Regions from separate parts of the Pediococcus parvulus genome, predicted to be linked through region 2. Evidence: predicted binding sites of a transcription regulator. Region 2 holds the regulator's gene; each other region holds the start of a gene.
The links. Region 2 encodes NrdR, which represses ribonucleotide reductase genes. Its sites were predicted from a motif close to ACACNATATATNGTGT; they were not measured.
Positions count from the first base shown of each region.

Region 1 (7,634 bases), on a different replicon from region 2:
TAAATGCATAAAAGATTTCTGAATTGTATAGAAATAGGGAATGCCTTCCCTTATGATATTTAGTAACCACAGAAAACATCACAGGAGGCATTCCCCATGAATGAACTTACCACAGAAATTATCGCTGCACTAGCCCAAAAGCAAGATTTGGACGAAGTTTTTCGTCACCACCTCGAAATTGCGATTAACCAGCTGCTTCAAACCGAATTGGCAGAGTTTTTGGGTTACGAACGCTACTCATACGCTGGGATTAACACTGGTAATAACCGCAACGGCAGTTATGAGCGCTCGTTTGATACGAAGTACGGCCAACTTAACTTAACCATTCCTCGAGATCGCAATGGCCGGTTTGAAAATCATACCTTGCCAGCCTACGGTCGGCACAGTGATAATTTAGAAACAACGGTCATTCAGTTGTATACCAAGGGAATGACCACTGCTGAAATTGCCGAACTCATTGAGAAAATGTACGGTGCTCACTACTCCAAAGCCACGGTTTCCAACATGACTAAAGCCGTCAATGAACAGGTTCAAGCTTTCCAGCAACGTCGACTGGCTTCACAATATGCGGCCATCTTCTTAGATGCCACTTACTTGCCGTTAAAGCGGGATACCGTTCAAAAAGAAGCCGTTCATATTGCGATTGGCATTCGTCCAGATGGTACGAAAGAAGTGCTGAACTACCAAGTGGCGCCAACGGAATCGACTGGAATCTGGACTGAACTGCTGGGAACCTTGATCAAGCAGGGCGTTAAAGATGTGCTGTTGTTTGTGGCCGATGGGTTAGTTGGTTTGGATGAAGGCTTGAATCGGCATTTCCCTAAAGCCAAACGACAACGTTGCCTGGTTCATGTTGGGCGGAATCTGATGAACAAAGTTCGCGTAAAAGACCGCAAGGCCGTGATCAGTGACTTTAAACAAGTTCATCGGGCCGCCAACCGTGAAGCAGCCGAACTGAAACTGAATGAGTTCGCCAACAACTGGCATCAGACCTATCCCAAATTAATCAAAGATCTGCTTAAAATGCCGAATTTACTCACTTTCATGGACTTTCCACCAGCTATCCGGCAATCACTATACTCCACTAACCTGATTGAGAACTTTAATAAGCATCTCAAGCGCACCACCCACCACAAAGAACAATTTCCAACGGAAGATTCACTGGATCGCTTCCTGGTTTCTCAGTTTAATGTTTATAACGAGAAGTCTCTGAAGCGGATCCACCGAGGGTTCAAAGGACTCCAGGACACCTTGGAAGCATCATTTATTTAAGTTAGATACATATTATATGTACGAAGGCATTTCATTTACACAAGATTCTTGACGCTACCGTAAATTATCTAACCTTTGAACTAAGTTCTTTATTTATACCTGTTTTTCCGATATACCTGCTTGCCAATTCACATAACGAGCCATTGCAAACAAGTAATCAGACAATCTATTTGTATACCGTAAAATTGATGCTGTTATTGATTCATCTTGAGTAGCTAAAAAGTCCACTGATCGTTCAGCCCGCCGTGCAAGGGTCCTAGCATACTGAATTTCAGCAGCAACTGAGTTACCACCGGGTAACACAAAGGCCTTCAATGGAGGTACTTCTCCCATCCATTTATCAATTTTAACTTCCAAACGCATTACGTGGGCATCAGTAATTGTTTGATGGCGTGGCACACCTATATCCGCTAGCAACTCATATAATTCTGTCTGCAACATTAAAAGTTCATTACCTAACCACTTGGCATATCCATCATAATCTATATGAGCACAAACAACTCCTAGCCACGAATCTAGCTCATCAATATCACCCAAAGCCTTAATTTGAGGGTCATATTTAGGTATCTGCCCACCTTTTATTTGAATAGTAGTTCCTTGATCGCCACGTTTCGTGTACAGTTTCATCCTTAGACCTCCAATCATATTTTGTATTTCACTTCAAACAGTATCATGTTAAAAGCATTTATTTTAAAAGTCAAGACTCTAAATACAATATATTGTGTGTATAATAATATTTGTACACAATATATTGTATTTAATTAAAATGCTTATTTAGGAGGAAACAGTTATGAAAGAAATAATTACCATACCAGATACTGTCATTAACAACATTATGCAAAACGTTGCGCCACATTGGGGCCAACTTGGTTGGGTAACATACAAACGAACATATGCACGTTGGATATCTAACAAAAACCGCAGTGAAGAGTGGCCGGAAACAGTGAAACGGGTGGTTGAAGGCAATATTAATCTAGATCCTCGTTTGCATAAAGACAATCCAAACCCAGAAGTTGTCCATTCTTTGTCTATGGAGGCACAACAACTATTTAAGATGATCTATGGTTTAGCGGCAACACCGAGTGGCCGTAATCTATGGATCTCCGGAACTGATTATCAGAAACGTAATGGTGATTCACTTAATAATTGCTGGTTTATTGCGATTCGTCCCCAAGAATACGGTAATAGTCATATTAAACCAATTATGGTGTCAAAGACCGAAAAGGCTGTTTCAATGCCCTTCGCTTTTCTGTTTGACCAATTAATGAAAGGTGGCGGCGTTGGCTTTTCAGTTGAAAAAAATAATGTTACAAAGATACCAATCGTTGATCATGCTATAAGTTTGCAAATTATTATTAGTCACGACAGTGCTGCATACGATGAATCCTTAGCAACAGGTGCGAAAGACCGTGACAAAGCATTGATTGCCCGTGATGCCCTTATTTATGTGCTGCCAGACACGCGCGAAGGATGGGTAGAAGCATTGGCCCAACTCATTGATGCCCACTTTATTGGAAATTACAAGGAGATCGTGTTTGACATAAGCAAAATTCGTGCACGGGGTGTACGAATTCATGGGTTCGGAGGAACCGCATCAGGACCTGCTCCATTAATTGAAATGTTGAAGGATGTAAACGTCATCATTAATAACAAAGTCAGCGCAAAGCTCAACTCGGTCGACTGCACGGACATTAGTAACCTGATTGGTAAAGCGGTTGTTGCTGGTAACGTGCGACGTTCCGCCGAAATTGCTCTTGGGGATAGTAATGACTATGATTTTATTACCATGAAACAAAATAAAGATAAACTTTATCACCACCGCTGGGCTTCAAACAATAGTATTATCACTGACGAAAAATACGCAAATTATGGTGATGTAGCAGAAGCTGTCGCAAAAAATGGTGAACCTGGAATCTTCAATCTAGATATGTCACGAAATTACGGACGGATCACAGATGGTCGGCAAAATAATGTCGATGCAACTGTAGAAGGGACTAACCCTTGTGGTGAAATTTCATTATCAAATGGTGAGCCTTGCAACCTTTTTGAAGTATTCCCGAGCATAGCTGAAGAACAAGGATGGAAACTAAAAGACGTTGTCACTTTGGCTGCCCGTTATACTAAAAGAATAACTTTCAGTCACTACGACTGGGAGGTATCGCGGCAAAGTATTGCCAAAAATCGGCGAATTGGAGTCTCCCTTTCTGGCATTCAAGATTGGTTTCTAAAAGACTTCGGTAATCGAGTTGTGACAGGATTTAACACCGAAGGTGACGCTATCTTTGATAAGCGAATCGTTCACGCTATTGATGAGCTTTACCATAACGTTGTACAAGCTGACAATGAATATTCTGCTGTGTTGGCCTGCAATAGATCAATCAAGCACACCACAGTTAAACCCAGTGGAACCGTATCAAAACTCGCTGGTGTCTCTGAGGGCATGCACTTTCACTATAGTAACTATCTGATTCAAAGAATCCGTTTTCAGGAAACTGACCCGCTTCTTCCGGTACTACAAAAATGTGGATACCACATTGAACCAGATGTTTACACCAAAAATACTAAGTGTGTCGAGTTTCCAGTAAAATCCGAACATGCAGACAGCGAACATTTTGCTAGTGCAGGTAATGTATCAATTGCTGAACAGCTTGCCACTCAAGCATTTTTACAAAAATATTGGTCAGATAATGCCGTTTCCTGCACGATTACATTCCAACCAAGCGAAACACAGCAAATTGCTCCCCTATTGGCTAAATATCGAAATGCCATTAAGTCAACATCATTACTGCCATATGCTGGTGATGCCTTCGAGCAGGCACCGAAACAACCAATCACAAAGACAGAATATAAAGCATGCCTGACAAAAATTACCGATGATGTTGAAATGGTCTATGCCCGTGAACATGGACTGGAAAATCAGGACTTGGAAATTGTCGGCCAACAGGATTGTGTTGACGGTTCATGTCCAATTAAATAAGTGTAATTTAAAGAATGGAGGATAGCATTATGTCTTTTTTGAAACGTCTCGTCGTTACCATGCTCACTATTTTGGTGATAACCACAGGTGTCGCTGGTTGTACTCAACAATCAACTAGTAAAACTAATAGCGATCACGCCACCATAGTATTGATCGTAAATCACAAACAAGTTGCCAAGAAGCATGTGGTAGTGGTTAAAAAAGAAACTATAATAAAAGCACTTAGGTCCAAGTTTAAGGTAAAAACTACAAAGGGATTCATTACCTCAATCAATGGTCACACACAGAATACGAAGAAAAATAAATATTGGATGTATAAGGTCAACGGTAAAACTGCATCCAAAGGTGCCGATGCTACTACCATACACAAGGGCGATAAGGTTGCATTTACACTCAATGCACAGAAGTAACCACATAGGCACACGGCGTCTAACATTTTTGGCCTTGATGACGGCGCTCTGTGTGGTAGGCCGCTTTGCATTCATTTCTATTCCTAATGTACAACCAATAACGGCAATTGTTGTGTGGTTAACACTAACGATGGGTATTTTTGACGGTACAGTGGTCTCCATGCTGAGTATGTTGATTACCAACCTGTTTATGGGTATGGGATACTGGACATTGGCACAACTAGCTGCATACTTCACAGTTGTCTTGCTGGTAGCATTGTTAGGACAATGGCATTGTTCGCATCCACTCTTGATTCACAGCATAATAGCCGCATGCATGGGCTTTGTCTACGGTTTTGCCGTTAGCCTGTTTCAAGCACCAATTCTCGGTGGGTTCCCTGCTGCATTCGCCTATTGGTTAGTCGGAATTCCATTTGACGCAATGCACGCGTTCGGTAACATTGTTATTTATCCCTTGCTAGCTCCACGCCTCACTAAATTGATAAAGCGTTATCCAAGGTTTATTGGTCCCCACAATTAGATAATCAATTGAAATTTGGAGAATCAAAAAAGCGACTATTCATGTCGCTTTTTTTGATTAACATATAATCATAGGGTAGCGTCAAGAATCTTGTGTAAATGAAATGCCTTCGTACATATAATATGTATCTAACTTAAATAAATGATGCTTCCAAGGTGTCCTGGAGTCCTTTGAACCCTCGGTGGATCCGCTTCAGAGACTTCTCGTTATAAACATTAAACTGAGAAACCAGGAAGCGATCCAGTGAATCTTCCGTTGGAAATTGTTCTTTGTGGTGGGTGGTGCGCTTGAGATGCTTATTAAAGTTCTCAATCAGGTTAGTGGAGTATAGTGATTGCCGGATAGCTGGTGGAAAGTCCATGAAAGTGAGTAAATTCGGCATTTTAAGCAGATCTTTGATTAATTTGGGATAGGTCTGATGCCAGTTGTTGGCGAACTCATTCAGTTTCAGTTCGGCTGCTTCACGGTTGGCGGCCCGATGAACTTGTTTAAAGTCACTGATCACGGCCTTGCGGTCTTTTACGCGAACTTTGTTCATCAGATTCCGCCCAACATGAACCAGGCAACGTTGTCGTTTGGCTTTAGGGAAATGCCGATTCAAGCCTTCATCCAAACCAACTAACCCATCGGCCACAAACAACAGCACATCTTTAACGCCCTGCTTGATCAAGGTTCCCAGCAGTTCAGTCCAGATTCCAGTCGATTCCGTTGGCGCCACTTGGTAGTTCAGCACTTCTTTCGTACCATCTGGACGAATGCCAATCGCAATATGAACGGCTTCTTTTTGAACGGTATCCCGCTTTAACGGCAAGTAAGTGGCATCTAAGAAGATGGCCGCATATCGTGAAGCCAGTCGGCGTTGCTGGAAAGCTTGAACCTGTTCATTGACGGCTTTAGTCATGTTGGAAACCGTGGCTTTGGAGTAGTGAGCACCGTACATTTTCTCAATGAGTTCGGCAATTTCAGCAGTGGTCATTCCCTTGGTATACAACTGAATGACCGTTGTTTCTAAATTATCACTGTGCCGACCGTAGGCTGGCAAGGTATGATTTTCAAACCGGCCATTGCGATCTCGAGGAATGGTTAAGTTAAGTTGGCCGTACTTCGTATCAAACGAGCGCTCATAACTGCCGTTGCGGTTATTACCAGTGTTAATCCCAGCGTATGAGTAGCGTTCGTAACCCAAAAACTCTGCCAATTCGGTTTGAAGCAGCTGGTTAATCGCAATTTCGAGGTGGTGACGAAAAACTTCGTCCAAATCTTGCTTTTGGGCTAGTGCAGCGATAATTTCTGTGGTAAGTTCATTCATGGGGAATGCCTCCTGTGATGTTTTCTGTGGTTACTAAATATCATAAGGGAAGGCATTCCCTATTTCTATACAATTCAGAAATCTTTTATGCATTTACACAAGATATTTTACGCTCTCTCAGATTCGGTTTGTTGAGGTAATGATGGCTGTGATTGTTTGTGTGTAGTTAAATCTAATTGTTGTGCTTGATCGGCAATCCTATTAGTCGTTGCAATCTGTTCGTCCTTAACCTCTAACTGCTGTTTAAGTAGCTCAATAAAAGCTGATTGTTCTTTGGTTTGAGCCTGTAAAAAATTATTAACCGTCAAACCGTACCAAGAAATTTTCGTGATCGATATTAGTAACCAAGCCCATATTTCCCGGCGGACTTTTTACCGGAATTTCAAAAGCAAAGACGATGTGATTAATCAGTATGTTATTTCCTTACTAAAGAAATACACTGATTGGATCTTGCAAGTTAACCCCCAAACCTATAAAGAAGTCATCGATGACTTCTTTACTTACTGGCCAGCTCACTCAGCTAAATTGGCTTTGTTAGTTAAAGCTGGTTTAAGCTATAAGATCTTGGATAATGCTAACCAAACGATGCCGGTTTTCTTTCGGCGTTTCCATCTCCGCCACCCCAGTGTTGCTTGACACGTCGATGTCACTAACGATACCAAAGTTGAATATATGACCCGCATTGCCGTCGGTATTTTCTGGAATACTTTTTGCTTATGGTTAGCCCAGCCGACGTCGATCACCATTCAAAATTTAGCAATCCTCGTCAAACATGATTTAAAGCAACTGGGCAATTACTAGTGGCCGAGAAATGCTAAAATAGAGTTGAGTTAACAATTATGAAGGGAGGAGCGTCAATTGGATAGTGAAATTATTGCCCGGCCATTGGTGACCATCACCAACGTCATTTGGAGTTTTAATACTGAATTACACCGACCACAATTACTATTGATTAAGCGGGCAGATGAACCTCTAAAGGGACATTGGGCCCTCCCCGAAACCCTCTTGCGGAGTAAAGAGAGTGCCGACGCGGCCTGCATTCGTCTAATTGACGATAAAATTGGCCTGCAAGTTCCGATGAATTCAACCGAACAACTGGCCACCTTTACAGATCCCAAGCGGGTTACGGGAACTCGGGCACTGGCA
Region 1 is NZ_OZ061293.1:8,238-15,871, reverse strand. Features, by position in the region: gene AB3217_RS10575 (IS256 family transposase) at 97-1,272, shown strand; gene AB3217_RS10570 (cob(I)yrinic acid a,c-diamide adenosyltransferase) at 1,366-1,899, opposite strand; gene nrdJ (ribonucleoside-triphosphate reductase, adenosylcobalamin-dependent) at 2,063-4,249, shown strand; gene AB3217_RS10560 (DUF4430 domain-containing protein) at 4,279-4,659, shown strand; gene AB3217_RS10555 (ECF transporter S component) at 4,601-5,179, shown strand; gene AB3217_RS10550 (IS256 family transposase) at 5,313-6,488, opposite strand; gene AB3217_RS10545 (DUF536 domain-containing protein) at 6,596-6,796, opposite strand; gene AB3217_RS10540 (TetR/AcrR family transcriptional regulator) at 6,816-7,124, shown strand; gene AB3217_RS10535 (hypothetical protein) at 7,161-7,289, shown strand; gene AB3217_RS10530 (NrtR DNA-binding winged helix domain-containing protein) at 7,347-7,634, shown strand, end outside.
Region 1: a site for NrdR is predicted at 2,014-2,029, ahead of nrdJ (ribonucleoside-triphosphate reductase, adenosylcobalamin-dependent). Genes of this name have one in related genera too.

Region 2 (7,634 bases):
GACTCCGCAATTAAACTTGATGTTCCGCTGAAAGTTGAAAGTGCTTATGGCAAAAGTTGGTATACTGCTAAAAAGTAAAAGTTAGAAGGATTGCTATGCCTGAATTACCGGAAGTTGAAACAGTGAGACGTGGGTTAACTGCGCTTGTAGTTGATAAAAAAATAAACAAAATTGATATTTATTATCCAAAAATGGTTCTGCCAAATGAAAAAGAATTTGTTAAAGCATTGACGGGAAAAACAATTGTAGAAATTCAGCGGCGTGGAAAATACTTGATTTTTCATTTTGACCAAGGTATTTCAATGGTTTCACATCTACGCATGGAGGGGAAATACTCGGTTCAAGCGCATGAAATGCCTCTCAACAAACATGATCATGTGGTTTTTGAGTTTACTGATGGGACGGAATTACGGTACAACGATACAAGAAAATTTGGTCGAATGGTGGTAGTGCCTACTGGCGAAGAATATTCGGTTGCTGGACTTAAAACGATTGGTCCCGAACCGACGCCGGAAACGTTGAGCATTGATTATTTAACAACCACAATGAGAAAGCATCACAAGGCAATTAAAGCATTTTTACTTGATCAAAATATGATTGCCGGGTTAGGAAATATTTACTGTGATGAGGTTTTGTGGTTGGCCAAAATTCACCCTTTACAACCGACTAATACAGTACCGGTTGGCAAAATTGTGACTCTTAGGCAAAAAATCTTTGATGAACTGGACTTAGCCATTAAAGCAAAGGGAACAACCGTTTTTTCATATTTGGATGCTAGTGGTCATGCAGGAAGCTTTCAAAATCAACTCCATGTTTATCAACGTACTGGGGAACCTTGTGAACGTTGCGGAACGCTAATTGAACGAATTAAGGTTTCTCAACGTGGTACCCATTTTTGTCCGTTTTGTCAAAAATTGATTGAAGTTGATAACTAATGGCAATTGTATTAGGTCTGACTGGTAGCATTGCTACAGGTAAATCCACCGTCAGCCAGTATTTGAAAGAATTAGGTTTCCCGGTCATTGATGCAGATATAGTTGCGCGCAAGATTGTGGCACCGGGGCAGCCAGTAACACAAAGATTGCGACAAACTTTTGGAAATCAAATTTTTGAAGGCGATGTCCTCAATCGAAAGAAACTTGGAAATCTAGTTTTTTCTGATTCTGAAGCTCTGAAAAAACTAAATGAGCTTATGCAACCAGCAATCAGAGTTGAAATTGAATTTCAAATTCGAACGCTCAAAAAAGGCTCCGACAACCTAATTGTTTTAGATGCTCCGTTACTTTTAGAGCAAGGGTACCAATCATTAGTTGATCAAATCATGGTTGTCACCAGTTCGTCAGCTGTTCAGTTGGAGCGGTTGAAACAACGGGATGGTCTTTCAGATAAAGAAGCTCGGCAAAGAGTTTTGAGTCAATGGTCACAAAAAAAGAAGATTGAAATGGCTGATATTGTGATTGACAACGGTCGGTCTATTGAAGAAACCCACCGTCAAGTGTTAAAATGGCTTGACAATAGGAAGTTACGTTAGTAAGTGGAGGTAAAAGGCCCATGAGATGTCCACACTGTCACCATAATGGTTCACGTGTCGTTGATAGCCGTCCTACTGATGATGGACGAGTTATTCGGCGTCGAAGAGAATGTGAAGCATGCGGATTTAGATTTACAACATTTGAACGAATTGAAGCTTCACCGTTATTGGTGATTAAGAAAAATGGTACCCGAGAAGAATTTAATCGAGAGAAGATTCTTCGTGGGCTTATTCGTGCGGCTGAGAAACGACCAGTCGGTGCGGATGAAATGTCGAAAATTGTTGATGAGGTTGAAAATAAAGTTCGTGGTTTAGGCGAAAATGAAGTTTCTAGTCAAATCATTGGTGAGTATGTGATGAATATACTTGCTAAAGTAGATGAAATTGCCTATATCCGGTTTGCGAGCGTTTATCGACAATTTAAAGATATGAATGTGTTTATGAAAGAACTTAAAGATATGATGGCAAAGGACAAGAAAGTGAAGAAACCAACCACGCATAAAGATAAAGATGATGGTGGCGAGGCGTAATGAATGAGGGATGGGCAAATTTAAGTCCTAAGGATGGCTTTTTAGTTACCCAGCAGGCGTATTTGAGTAATTTTGATCAAAAAGTGCTCACTTATTTATATCAACCAATTATTGGTGCCAAGGCGTTTAGTCTGTTTTTAACTCTCTGGACTGAAATGAATCCAGTTGGAATGCGTTCAGAAAGAAAGTCTCATTTGGAATTATTAGACATTCTGAACTGTGATTTGCCAGAGTTCTATACAAGTCGGCAAAAGCTTGAAGGAATTGGTTTATTGAAGTCCTATGAGGGTGAAGACTCGCTTGGACACTTTTTTGTATACCAACTTGGAAAACCGGTTTTGCCGGATAGTTTTTTCAAAGATGATTTATTAAGTAGCCTACTGCTAGAAGCAGTGGGAGAACGTCGCTTTTCTGAATTGGCTGATCACTTTAAGTTAATTCAAACGAATGTCAAAGACTTAAAGAATGTTTCAACCGATTTTTTAACCGCGTTTCATATTTCTGAACAAGCACTTAAGGAACCAAACTCTTTGATTCGTGAAACACAAGCTGAATTTAAGAAGGCGGGCCAAGATAGTAAGCCAGCACAAATAAATTTGGGCAATCCAAATTTTGATTTTAGTTTATTAAAAGAGTTACTCAGCAAGGGATTTACCAAGTGGGACTCTGTAGATGAGGCGCAGAAACTAATTTTAAGTGAGCATCTTTTGTATGGACTTGATGAAGTGGAAATGGCGCGTCAAATCGGACAAGCAACTGATTTGGTAACGGCTGAATTAAATACCAAAAAATTGCAACAACAGATTGCCAAAAATTTTACTGCCCATCAGGGTCAAAATCAAAAATATGTCGATACTCCAGGGCCATTGGAAAAAGCAAAAGCTAATAATAACACCGGTTTAACTAAGGAAGATCAAGAACTTATCAAGGCCGCAAAAGCCTATGCACCGGCCACTTATTTGGAAAATTTGAAACGCTCGATTCACGGGGGCTATGTCACGTATAGTGAACGTCAATTATTGAAAAACTTAATTGATCGTAATCTGTTTCCGATTAGTGTGATCAATATTTTGATCTCATACATTGTTATTGATCGAGAAATTACCACATTACCAAATAAATTGGTAGATACGATGGCCAATAACTGGAGTCGGGCACATGTGACTACACCTGAAGGAGCAATTCTACAAATTAAGAATTTTGCCAGTGCTAAGGCCACAACCAGAAAACAAGTTACTCAATCAAGAAGGGTTGTGGCTAAAGAAACGCTTCCTGACTGGGCCAAAAGTGACAATACATCAACTACTACTAAGGTTAATAAGGATGATCAAGCGCGGCTTAATAAGCGTTTAAATGAGCTTCGCAAGCAGCATAAGGAGGATAAGTAGATATGGAAAACGTACGCAAGGTCTTAACAGAACTTATGAGCAAGCGCAAATTAGATACTAAGTTTCAGAATCTGATGTCCTCCGTATATGAAGACGCCGATGTTTTAGCTTTCTGTGAGGCCCACAAAGCAGAATTATCCTCTGATAGTGTGGCACGATCAGCTTCTAAATTATATGAGTATGTGCAAGAAAGAGATAAATTTAACCGCCATGAACCCACGCTAATGCCGGGATATCAGCCAGTTTTGATTGTGAATAATCATATGATTGAAGTTTCGTATAAGCCTAGTAAACAGCTTTTGGCAGATGAAAAGCAACGAGAATTCAATTCACGTGTCAAATCGGTTAATATGCCTAAAATGATTAGACGAGCTCACTTTGAAGATTTTTACCCAGATGAAAATCGGCAAAGCGCATTGAATGCTGCATTAGATTTTGTTCAAGCTTATGAGACTGATCCACATCACTTTCACAAGGCACTTTATTTATCGGGCAGTTTTGGAGTTGGTAAAACTTATTTGCTGGGGGCAATTGCCAACGAATTGGCTTCGCAGGAATTTGTGTCTACCTTAGTTCATTTTCCGAGTTTTGCGGTGGAAATGAAGAACGCCATTGGTGAAAATAATTTGGCAGAAAAACTAAATATAATTAAAGAAGCCCCAATTTTAATGTTAGATGATGTTGGGGCAGATGCCATGTCCAGCTGGGTGCGAGATGAAGTTTTAGGCGTGATTTTGGAATATCGTATGCAAAATGAATTACCTACTTTTTTCAGTTCAAATTTTTCAATGGATCAATTGGAAAAAGAACATTTGCAGATTAATCAGCGCGGTGAATCAGAACCGCTGAAGGCTAAACGGCTGATGGAGCGGATTAAGTTTTTAGCTACTGAAGTGACAATGGTTGGTGTCAATCGGCGCCAATCGTAAATTTAAAATTATTAAAGAAAAATGTGAGTTTGGTTGTTGACATTTTTTCAGAGTGTGGTTTAATTAGTTTTGAAATCAAAGAAAAGACATGATCATTGTGAATTCATTCAGGGAATGGTGACTATAGCTGGAAGTCACCTATGAAGCGCCAATGACTACCACTTTTCTGAGCCTGGTGGAAATATCAGGACGGATTGTTCCCGTTATCGAACCCAATGAGATACAGGCCTTGGTCTGTAATCTTGGGTGGAACCGCGTTAATAACGTCCCGAGTGCATACTTGTGTACTCGGGATTTTTTTATACAAAAAATTAGAAAGAAGAGAAGAGAATATGGCAGATATTGAAATTACATTAGCTGATGGTGCAAAACGTGCTGTTGCAGCTGGCTCAAGTGTATTAGATGTTGCAAAAGATATTAGTGTCAGTTTGGCAAAGAAGGCTGTTGCCGGTAAAGTTAACGATCAGTTAGTATCTTTAGACCAAGAATTGGATGGGGATGCTAAACTTGAAATTGTAACTAAGGATTCTGAAGAAGGATTACAGGTTATTTGGAATACTGCAGCTGTTGTCTTGGAAGCTGCAGTCCACGAAATCTACTCAGATATTCATTTTGGTACCAAAGGTAATGTTGAACATGGATTCTATTGTGATACTGACAATGGTAGTGAACAAATTAGTGTAGATAGTTTACCCGCCATTGAAGACAAGATGGCTGAATTAATTAAAGCAAAATTGCCATTGGAGCAAGAATTTTTGTCTGAAGAAGAAGCACTTAAGGTTGTAGATGGTGATCCTTACCGTGCTAAATTAGTTCATGCTCAAGCAAAAGATGGCAAGGTCAGCGTTTATAAAATTAATGACAATGTTATTTTGAACAGTGGTGTGGTACTTGAAAATACGAGCGAAGTAAAAGTATTCAAACTATTATCCGTTGCTGGTGCTTATTGGGAGGGTAAATCAAGTAACCCAATGCTTCAACGGATCTACGGAACAGCTTTCTTGAAGCAAAAAGATTTGGATGCTGAATTAGCACGCCAACAAGAAGCTCATGATCGTGATCATCGTGTCATTGGTAATAACTTGGACCTATTCTTTGTTGATCCAAAGGTCGGTGCCGGATTACCTTACTGGATGCCAAAAGGTGCCACAATTCGTCGCACCATCGAACGTTACATCATTGACAAGGAGGTTGCCAATGGCTATCAACACGTTTATACTCCCGTTTTGATGAACTTGGATGCTTACAAGACATCAGGTCACTGGGAGCATTATCGTGAAGATATGTTCCCACCAATGGACATGGGTGATGGTGAAATGTTGGAATTACGTCCAATGAACTGTCCTTCACATATTCAGGTTTACAAACATCATATTCGTTCATATCGTGAATTACCAATTCGAATTGCTGAACTTGGTATGATGCATCGTTACGAAAAATCTGGCGCTTTATCCGGATTACAACGAGTTCGTGAAATGACTTTGAATGATGGTCATACTTTCGTGGCTCCAGATCAAATTCAAGATGAATTTAAAAAGATTCTTAGTTTGATGGTGGAAGTGTACGATGATTTTGATATTACAGACTACACATTCCGTTTAAGTTACCGTGATCCTAAGAACACTAAGAAGTACTTTGATGATGATGAGATGTGGAATAAATCTCAAGCTATGTTAAAAGCTGCAATGGATGATCTTGGTTTGGATTATGTTGAGGCTGAAGGTGAAGCTGCGTTCTATGGTCCAAAGCTGGATGTTCAAACTAAGACGGCACTTGGCAACGAAGAAACACTTTCAACGATTCAATTAGACTTCATGCTTCCTGAAAGATTTGATTTGCACTATGTTGGTGCCGATGGTGAAGATCATCGTCCAGTTATGATTCACCGTGGTTTAGTTTCAACAATGGAACGATTCACTGCTTACTTAACAGAAATTTACAAGGGTGCATTCCCAACTTGGTTGGCGCCTAAACAAGTGACAATTATTCCAGTTAATCCTAAATTCCATGGTGATTATGCTGAAAAACTACGGGCTAAAATGGCTGCTAAACAGATCAGAGTTGATGTTGACAACCGTAATGAAAAGATGGGTTACAAGATCCGTGAAGCTCAAACACAAAAAGTTCCTTATGTTTTAGTTGTAGGTGACCAAGAGCTTGAAGCTGGTACCGTAAGTGTTCGTAAGTATGGTCAAAAGGAATCTGAAAGTGAAAATAACAATATGTTCATCGATAGTTTGTTGGCTGAAATTCAGAATTATAGTCGGACCGGTGACAGTGGCAAGAATGATAGCTTAATTAAGTAAGCATTCTTGACAGAAACTCTGGAATCTGATATTCTGGACAAGTTGAGAAATTAAGCAGAGGCACCCGCTTCTCGCCTTAGTAATTAAGATTGCTGGGCTAAAACGATGAATAGACTAGGAATAGTCTTAATGGCGGGGTGTGTATGCACCTCGTTTTTTTCTGCCTTTTTCTTAAAATAATTTGGAGGTGAATTGCCATAGCTGTTGATATGATGGTTAATAACGGTATTCGTGCTCGCGAGGTACGATTAATCGGTGATGATGGCACACAATTGGGTGTGAAGTCGAAACGAGAGGCTATAGAGTTAGCTGAACAAGCAGAACTTGATTTGGTATTGGTTTCCCCAAAAGCTAAACCGCCAGTTGCCAAGATCATGGATTATGGAAAATACCGTTTTGAGCTTCAAAAAAAGCAACGTGAAGCTCGCAAACGACAAAAAACAGTTAGCATTAAGGAAGTTCGTCTGAGTCCTACGATTGATACGAATGATTTCAATACTAAGCTTAAGAACGCTAAAAAGTTCTTAGCAAAGGGTGATAAAGTTCGTGTATCAATTCGTTTCAAGGGCCGTGCCATTACACATAAGGATATTGGTCGTGACGTATTGAATCGGATGGCAAAAGCTGTATCTGATGTTGCAACGATTGAACAATATCCTAAAATGGAAGGACGAAGCATGTTTTTGATGCTGGCTCCAATTTCAGAAAAGTAAAGTAGGAGGAACATATTATGCCAAAAATGAAGACAAATCGCGCTGCTGCAAAGCGTTTTAAACGAACTGCTAATGGTGGTTTTAAGAGTGCAAATGCCTATACAAGTCACCGATTCCATGGAAAGACAAAGAAACAACGTCGTCAATTACGTGGATTGAGCATGATGGATCATACGAGCGTTAAGCGTTATCGTAAGATGCTAGCTCCAATCAGCAAATAGTCTAATTTAAAGAATA
Region 2 is NZ_OZ061292.1:1,325,985-1,333,618, reverse strand. Features, by position in the region: gene polA (DNA polymerase I) at 1-78, shown strand, start outside; gene mutM (bifunctional DNA-formamidopyrimidine glycosylase/DNA-(apurinic or apyrimidinic site) lyase) at 96-935, shown strand; gene coaE (dephospho-CoA kinase) at 935-1,531, shown strand; gene nrdR (transcriptional regulator NrdR) at 1,552-2,061, shown strand; gene AB3217_RS06525 (replication initiation and membrane attachment family protein) at 2,061-3,449, shown strand; gene dnaI (primosomal protein DnaI) at 3,452-4,378, shown strand; gene thrS (threonine--tRNA ligase) at 4,711-6,684, shown strand; ribosomal protein L20 leader region at 6,731-6,851, shown strand; gene infC (translation initiation factor IF-3) at 6,897-7,397, shown strand; gene rpmI (50S ribosomal protein L35) at 7,415-7,618, shown strand.

Region 3 (7,634 bases), 210 kb from region 2:
AACCTGCAGTTCCGGGAATTGATTGGAACGGTTCTGACAATGAGTTACATGCCCAGTTTCAAAAGTTAAACGAGAAAATTCAGGGCACAAAATTAACGAATGATTAACACTTGGTGTTGTCAGATACACTGAGCTTGTATATAATTGATTCATATCGAAAGAAGAGGTTGCCAAACTCATCAGTCACAGCTTGTAGATGAAAAAGCATTGTAGACAAGCTGCAAAAGGGTGTTTGGCCGAAATTTTAAGTTGCTTTTTCAACTTAGAGTTGGGCTCTGGTTTAATAAATCAGGGACTGTCGTGATGCATTCAAACACATCACGGGGCGCTATCTACGATTTGACTGAGAAATTTAGTAAGTCTTTTTGTATGGCGATTTGTTATGCAAAAAGGCTTTTTTTATTGGTTAAAAATAAGATTGCCTTTTTAATTCGAATTTTAAGGAGGAAGTAGTTTTATGGCAGAGGAAGAGAATCATTCAATTGATCGATCTTTGAAGACACGGCATATCTCCATGATCGCACTTGGAGGAAGTATAGGAACTGGATTATTTGTGGCCAGTGGGTCAGCAATTTCAGAGGCTGGTCCGGCTGGTGCACTGATTGCGTACGTGGCAATGGGAATCATGGTGTATTTCTTGATGACGAGTTTGGGGGAAATGGCTACTTACATGCCAGTTTCTGGTTCGTTTGCAACCTATTCAACAAAGTATGTGGATCCAGCTTTAGGATTTGCGATGGGTTGGAATTACTGGTTTAACTGGGCAATTACCTTAGCTGTTGATATCAGTACAGTTTCCATTGTTATGAAATTTTGGTTACCCAACGTACCTGGCTGGGTTTGGAGTACAGTGGCGCTGATCTTAATTTTTGCAATTAATGCTTTAACGGTAAAAGCGTTTGGCGAGACTGAGTACTGGATGGCGTTGATTAAGGTTGTCACGGTAATTATTTTCTTAGTTATTGGTGTCGCTGTAATTTTTGGCATCATGGGTGGTCATGCCACTTATCTAAATAACTTTACCTATAAGAAAGCACCATTTGTCGGCGGAATTCCAATGATTCTGAGCGTTTTTGTAGTTGCGGGATTTTCATTTCAGGGAACTGAATTGATTGGGATTACAGCTGGGGAGTCCGAAACTCCTGAGAAGAGTGTTCCCAAGGCAATTAATCAAGTCTTTTGGCGAATTTTGTTATTCTATATTTTAGCTATTTTTGTCATTGCTTGTATCATCCCATACACTAGTCCTGATTTATTAGGTTCTTCTGCAAGTGATGTCAAAATTAGTCCGTTTACTTTAGTGTTCCGTCGGGCTGGGTTGGCTGGGGCAGCTAGCATTATGAATGCCGTGATTTTGACGTCGGTGATTTCATCGGCTAATTCTGGTATGTATGCTTCAACCCGAATGCTTTATTCGTTGGCATTACAAGGATACGCCCCCAAGACATTTAGTTTGACTACTAAACGAGGAATTCCTTTGATGGCGTTGATTGGCACAACGATCGTGGGAGCTTTAACATTTATTTCTAGTATTGCGGGTCCTGAAATCTATATGTGGCTGGTCGCTGCAAGTGGGCTGACTGGTTTTATTGCTTGGTTAGGGATTGCTATTTCTCATTTCCGTTTTCGCAGGGCATTCGTCAAACAAGGACACAAAGTCGAAGAATTACGCTACCATGCAAAATGGTTCCCATTTGGGCCGATTTTTGCGTTTGTACTGTGTCTACTCGTTATTGCCGGTCAAGATATCCATTCGTTTGCCACGTTTAACTGGGAAGCAATTGGGATCAGTTACATGAGTGTCCCGATTTTTATCATTTTATATACGTATTATAAAATTAAATATCATACTCATGTTATTTCGTTGGACGAAGTTGATTTAACACAACCTGATTTTATTTTAAAGGCTCGAAAAGCTGAAAAATAAGTGTATAATGTAAGGCGCTGCAATAAAACAGACTGTTTTTGAGAAAAGAAGTTTTAATCTACATGTTGTTTTAGCTTAGATTCATGCTACAATATATAGTATTAAAACAGGAATAAAGGGGAACTTCGAATGATTGCATTGTCAGGCCCAATCGGCGCAGGAAAAACAACGTTAACAGAAATTTTGTCACAACATTTAGGTACAAAAGCATTTTATGAATCGGTGGATGATAATAAGATTTTGCCACTCTTTTATAAAGATCCTAAACGCTATGCTTTTCTTCTTCAGATTTATTTTCTGAATCGCCGTTTAGATGGTATTAAAGAAGCTTTTCAAACCAAAAATAGTGTGATGGATCGTTCTATTTATGAAGATTCACTTCTATTCCATCTGAATGCAGATTTGGGTCGGGCAACAAGCACCGAAGTTCAGATCTATGACTCTTTACTAACAAATATGATGGAAGAACTTCCAGAAACTCATTATCAAAAGAATCCTGATTTGTTAATTGATATCAACATTTCGTTTGATACAATGTTGGAACGGATCAAAAAGCGTGGTCGCTCATATGAACAGATTGATAATGATCCTAGTTTATATGAGTATTATCGTGACTTGAATGATCGTTATAGTGAGTGGTATGACAATTATAATGAGAGTCCAAAGATTCAAATTGATGGGGATCAGTTTGATTTTGTGGAAGATCCACAGGCACGTCAAAAAGTAATTCAAACAATTGATCAAAAAATTGCTGAAATTTAGTTGTCTATTGGATTAGTTTCGGTTATGATTAGGTTATTAATAAATAAACGTAGATTCACATAAAGTAGATTTAAAGCGAGATAGAGTTAGTGAAAGCTATCAATCGAAACTCCGGTGGATTAAAACGGGTGAGTAATTTCACACGGCTGCGGTCGTTAAACTCCAATTAAGGGTGCTGGTAACAGCAAACTTGGGTGGTACCGCGAAAAAGACCTTTTCGTCCCAATTAATGGGATGATTAGGTCTTTTTATTATGTATACAAAATTGAAGGAGGACATGAAAATGTTAGATTTAAAAAATATTCGCACAAATACAGATTTCGTAAAAGAACGTTTAGGGACACGCGGTATTGATCCAAAAGAAATTGATAAATTATTGGACGTGGATCAAAAACGTCGGGACTTAATCGTCGAAAGTGAAACACTCAAAAAGACGCGTAACGAGGTTTCAGACCAAATTTCGTTATTGAAACGTCAAAAAGAAGATGCCAATGACAAAATTACTGAAATGCGCAAAGTAAGTGGCGAGATCAAGGAACTTGATGCCCAATTGCAAACATTGACTGAACAAGTTCAGGATATGGCAGCTCATTTACCAAACATTCCTAACCAAGATGTCCCAATCAGTTTGACCGAAGAAGGCAGTGTGGAATTACGCAAAGTAGGTAAACCTCGTAAATTCACGTTTAAACCAAAAGCACATTGGGACATTGGTGAAGATTTAGGCATTTTAGATTTTGAAAGAGCAGCCAAGGTATCAGGCAGTCGGTTTGTTTATTATATTGGCATGGGTGCTAAGCTGGAACGGGCGGTTTATAACTTTTTCTTAGATCAAAATGATAAAGCTGGTTATACGGAAATGATTACGCCCTACATGGTGAATGATGAGTCAATGTATGGAACAGGCCAATTCCCTAAGTTTAAGGAAAATCATGCCGGCTATGAGATTCAAGATAGTGAATTAACTTTAATTCCAACTGCCGAAGTACCATTGGTTAACTTCCATCGCAATGAAATTTTGGATGGGGATGATTTACCAATTAATGAAACAGCTTTATCACCTGCATTTCGTTCTGAAGCTGGGAGTGCTGGCCGTGATACGCGTGGGTTGATTCGGATGCATCAATTCAACAAGGTGGAAATGGTTAAGTTTACAAAACCTGAAAATTCATGGAACGAACTTGAAAAGTTGACTAATCAGGCAGAAAGTTTACTGAAATTATTGAAATTGCCATACCATGTGATTACCTTAACAACGAGTGATATGAGTTTTACTGCTGCGATGACGCATGACTTGGAAGTTTGGATTCCAGCTCAAAACATGTATCGTGAGATTTCGAGTTGTTCAAATTGTACAGATTTTCAGGCTCGTCGGGCTCAAATTCGTTATCGAGATGAAAATGGCAAATTACAATATGTGCACACTTTGAATGGTTCTGGATTAGCAGTTGGGCGAACAGTGGCTGCTATTCTTGAAAATTATCAAAACGAAGATGGATCAGTTACCATCCCCGACGTTTTAGTACCCTATATGGGTGGTGTGACAAAAATTACAAAGTAGCTGTGAACTGGGTGATACTAGGAAAGGATCAAATATAATTCATAGTGGATATTTTACGACAACTACAAAAATTTATTGACAATTGGTAGGGGTCAATGATAATATTACGTAGTTGTCGTTTGATGGAGGATTAGCTCAGTTGGGAGAGCGTCTGCCTTACAAGCAGAGGGTCACAGGTTCGAGCCCTGTATCCTCCATTTGAGCCGTTAGCTCAGTTGGTAGAGCATCTGACTTTTAATCAGAGGGTCGGCAGTTCGAGGCTGCCACGGCTCATTTACAAATATAAGCATTGCGGGCGTGGCGGAATTGGCAGACGCGCAAGATTTAGGTTCTTGTATCGAAAGATGTAAGGGTTCGAGTCCCTTCGCCCGCACTTCTAATTAATATTCTGTATTAATTAGCCGACTTAGCTCAGTTGGCAGAGCATCTGTTTTGTAAACAGGAGGTCGGAGGTTCGAATCCTCTAGTCGGCATTAGCAACTATGCGGAAGTAGTTCAGTGGTAGAACATCACCTTGCCATGGTGGGGGTCGCGAGTTCGAATCTCGTCTTCCGCTTTGTAGTTTTCACTACAAGCACACATATATTTGCCGGGGTGGCGGAATTGGCAGACGCACAGGACTTAAAATCCTGCGGTCAGTGATGACCGTACCGGTTCGATCCCGGTCCTCGGCATTTTTAAAATAAGCACCCATAGCGCAATTGGATAGAGTGTCTGACTACGAATCAGAAGGTTGTAGGTTCGACTCCTACTGGGTGCATCCCCTTCAGGATTAACTGTTTATTGACAGATTGACTGAAAAAAACATAAAATGCCAACTGTAATTCGTTTACTAGTTGGCATTTTACGTGTAGGAGTATTTTAGCAACAATGTGTGGATTTAAGAACAAACGGGAAGTAGCTCAGCTTGGTAGAGCACCTGGTTTGGGACCAGGGGGTCGCAGGTTCGAATCCTGTCTTCCCGATTACGCACTTAGACGGTGGAAAAGTGCATTTACGGAGAATTACCCACTTAAAGTTATTTACCAATAACGGGAAGTAGCTCAGCTTGGTAGAGCACCACGTTCGGGACGTGGGGGTCGCAGGTTCAAATCCTGTTTTCCCGATTTATGAAGAGAAGCATCAAATCAGCCGATTTGATGCTTCTCTTTTTATAAAATGCTACATTACAATAGTACAAAGTTTAATCAAAAAATTAAAAGGTCCATTTCAAAAATGATTGAATATCTCTAAATTGTTCACCTGATGACCACTATTTTTAAGTTTTAATCATCAAGTGTCGGCCTCAGTACAAAAAACTTTGCTTTTTATGAAGAGTTTCGTATAATGAAAGTCAACATTAGTCAAAGATGCAAGAAGGGGTGTGCGAAATGCAAGGTCAGAATATTTCCGATATCATTGAAAAATATTTAAAACAGATTTTAGCGGACTCGGAAGAAATTGAGATTCGACGCTCGGAAATTGCTGATTTGTTTGATGTTGTGCCGTCTCAAATAAATTACGTTATTAAAACCCGCTTCACCATTCAAAATGGCTATGTCGTGGAAAGTAAACGGGGTGGCGGTGGCTATATTCGCATTGAAAAAGTCAAATTACTTGATGATTTGGATGTTTTGGATACACTTATTCAAGTGATTGGTGAATCCATCAATCAACGTGATGCCCTTTCCATTGTCAAAAGTTTGTATGAAGACGACGTCATTAACAAACGAGAAGGAAACCTGATTTTAGCAGCAATTGATAAGAAGACACTAGCGATTAACGATCGGGATATGGAAGATCAGTTGCGAGCAAGAATTTTAATCGGCATTTTAAATCACTTAAGGTATGAGAGTTAAAAGAAAGTAGGGTGTTAGCATGGATAACTTATTTACACCAAGTGCCAAAAACGTGCTGGCTATTTCACAAGAACAAGCTAAACGTTTTAAGCACCAAGCAGTTGGAACAGAACATTTACTGTTGGCCCTAGCAATCGAAAAGAATGGTATTGCCTATAAAGTTTTTCAACAATTTTCAGTAACTGAAACTGATATTGTAGAAGAAATTGAACGTTTTACTGGTTATGGCACTTTGAAAAATGTGGGTGCAAACGATTATTTGCCATATTCACCAAAAGCCAAAGAAGTTTTAGCGGCTGCTGGGGATGAAGCCAAGCGGTTAGGTGCAGCAAAAATAGGAACGGAACATTTGTTGCTTGCTTTATTAAGTGACGAAAATATTCTGTCTTCACGAATTTTAATTAGTTTGGACATGGATCTTAGCCAAACTCGCAAAGTTATTTTACGTAAGTTAGGCGTTAGTGCTTCGGCACAGCTACGGCAAAACCAAGCGCAAAATAGTCGAGGAGCTAAGCCAAAAGGCACGTCAACATTGGATTCAGTTGCGCGTGACATGACTCAAATGGCACAAGAAGGTCAAATTGATCCTGTGATTGGCCGCGAAAAAGAAGTTAAACGTGTGATTCAGATTTTGAGTCGCCGAACTAAAAACAATCCGGTTTTAATCGGTGAACCCGGCGTTGGTAAAACAGCAATTGCTGAGGGACTTGCACAACGTATGATTGATGGTAATGTGCCGGATGACTTAGCTAACAAGCGATTGATGATGCTTGACATGGGATCGCTAGTCGCCGGAACCAAGTATCGTGGCGAATTTGAAGACCGTTTGAAAAAAGTTATTGATGAAATTCATGAAGATAAACACATTGTCTTGTTTATTGATGAATTACACACATTAATCGGTGCTGGTGGTGCTGAAGGTGCAATTGATGCTTCGAATATTTTGAAGCCTGCTTTAGCACGCGGTGAACTCCAAACAATTGGGGCCACAACGCTTAATGAATATCAAAAATATATCGAAACTGATGCAGCCTTAGAACGCCGTTTTGCTAAAGTTGAAGTAGATGAACCAACCCCTGAAGAATCTGTTCAGATTCTACGAGGCTTACGCGGTAAATATGAGGAACACCATCATGTTGAAATTACTGATGATGCGATCAAACAAGCGGTCGAACTTTCTGATCGTTATATTAGTGACCGCTTTTTACCAGATAAGGCCATTGATTTAATGGATGAAGCTGCTGCTAAAGTACGAATTGACCAAATGGGCAAAACTGAGAAATCAACTTCTGAAAGTAAATTACAAGAGTTAACGGATGCCAAAGAAGCTGCTATTGAGGACCAGAATTTTGAGGGAGCTCAAAAGATTCGGGTTAAGGAAGAAAAGCTGCGTGCCAAAATTGAAAAAGCTAAGGCTACTGCTACAGCTGATGATGCAAAGCCAAAATATCAACTTCAAGAAACTGCTGAGGACGTGGCACAAGTGGTCTCTGAGTGGACAGGTGTGCCATTAACCCAGTTGCAAAAGACTGAAAGTGAACGTTTA
Region 3 is NZ_OZ061292.1:1,538,411-1,546,044, reverse strand. Features, by position in the region: gene AB3217_RS07805 (Rrf2 family transcriptional regulator) at 1-107, shown strand, start outside; lysine riboswitch at 154-339, shown strand; gene AB3217_RS07800 (amino acid permease) at 458-1,927, shown strand; gene AB3217_RS07795 (deoxynucleoside kinase) at 2,057-2,689, shown strand; gene serS (serine--tRNA ligase) at 2,973-4,250, shown strand; tRNA gene AB3217_RS07785 (tRNA-Val) at 4,375-4,447, shown strand; tRNA gene AB3217_RS07780 (tRNA-Lys) at 4,451-4,523, shown strand; tRNA gene AB3217_RS07775 (tRNA-Leu) at 4,542-4,623, shown strand; tRNA gene AB3217_RS07770 (tRNA-Thr) at 4,651-4,723, shown strand; tRNA gene AB3217_RS07765 (tRNA-Gly) at 4,735-4,806, shown strand; tRNA gene AB3217_RS07760 (tRNA-Leu) at 4,839-4,924, shown strand; tRNA gene AB3217_RS07755 (tRNA-Arg) at 4,937-5,010, shown strand; tRNA gene AB3217_RS07750 (tRNA-Pro) at 5,142-5,215, shown strand; tRNA gene AB3217_RS07745 (tRNA-Pro) at 5,283-5,356, shown strand; gene AB3217_RS07740 (CtsR family transcriptional regulator) at 5,621-6,088, shown strand; gene AB3217_RS07735 (ATP-dependent Clp protease ATP-binding subunit) at 6,108-7,634, shown strand, end outside.
Region 3: a site for NrdR is predicted at 2,014-2,029, ahead of AB3217_RS07795 (deoxynucleoside kinase). Genes of this name have one in related genera too.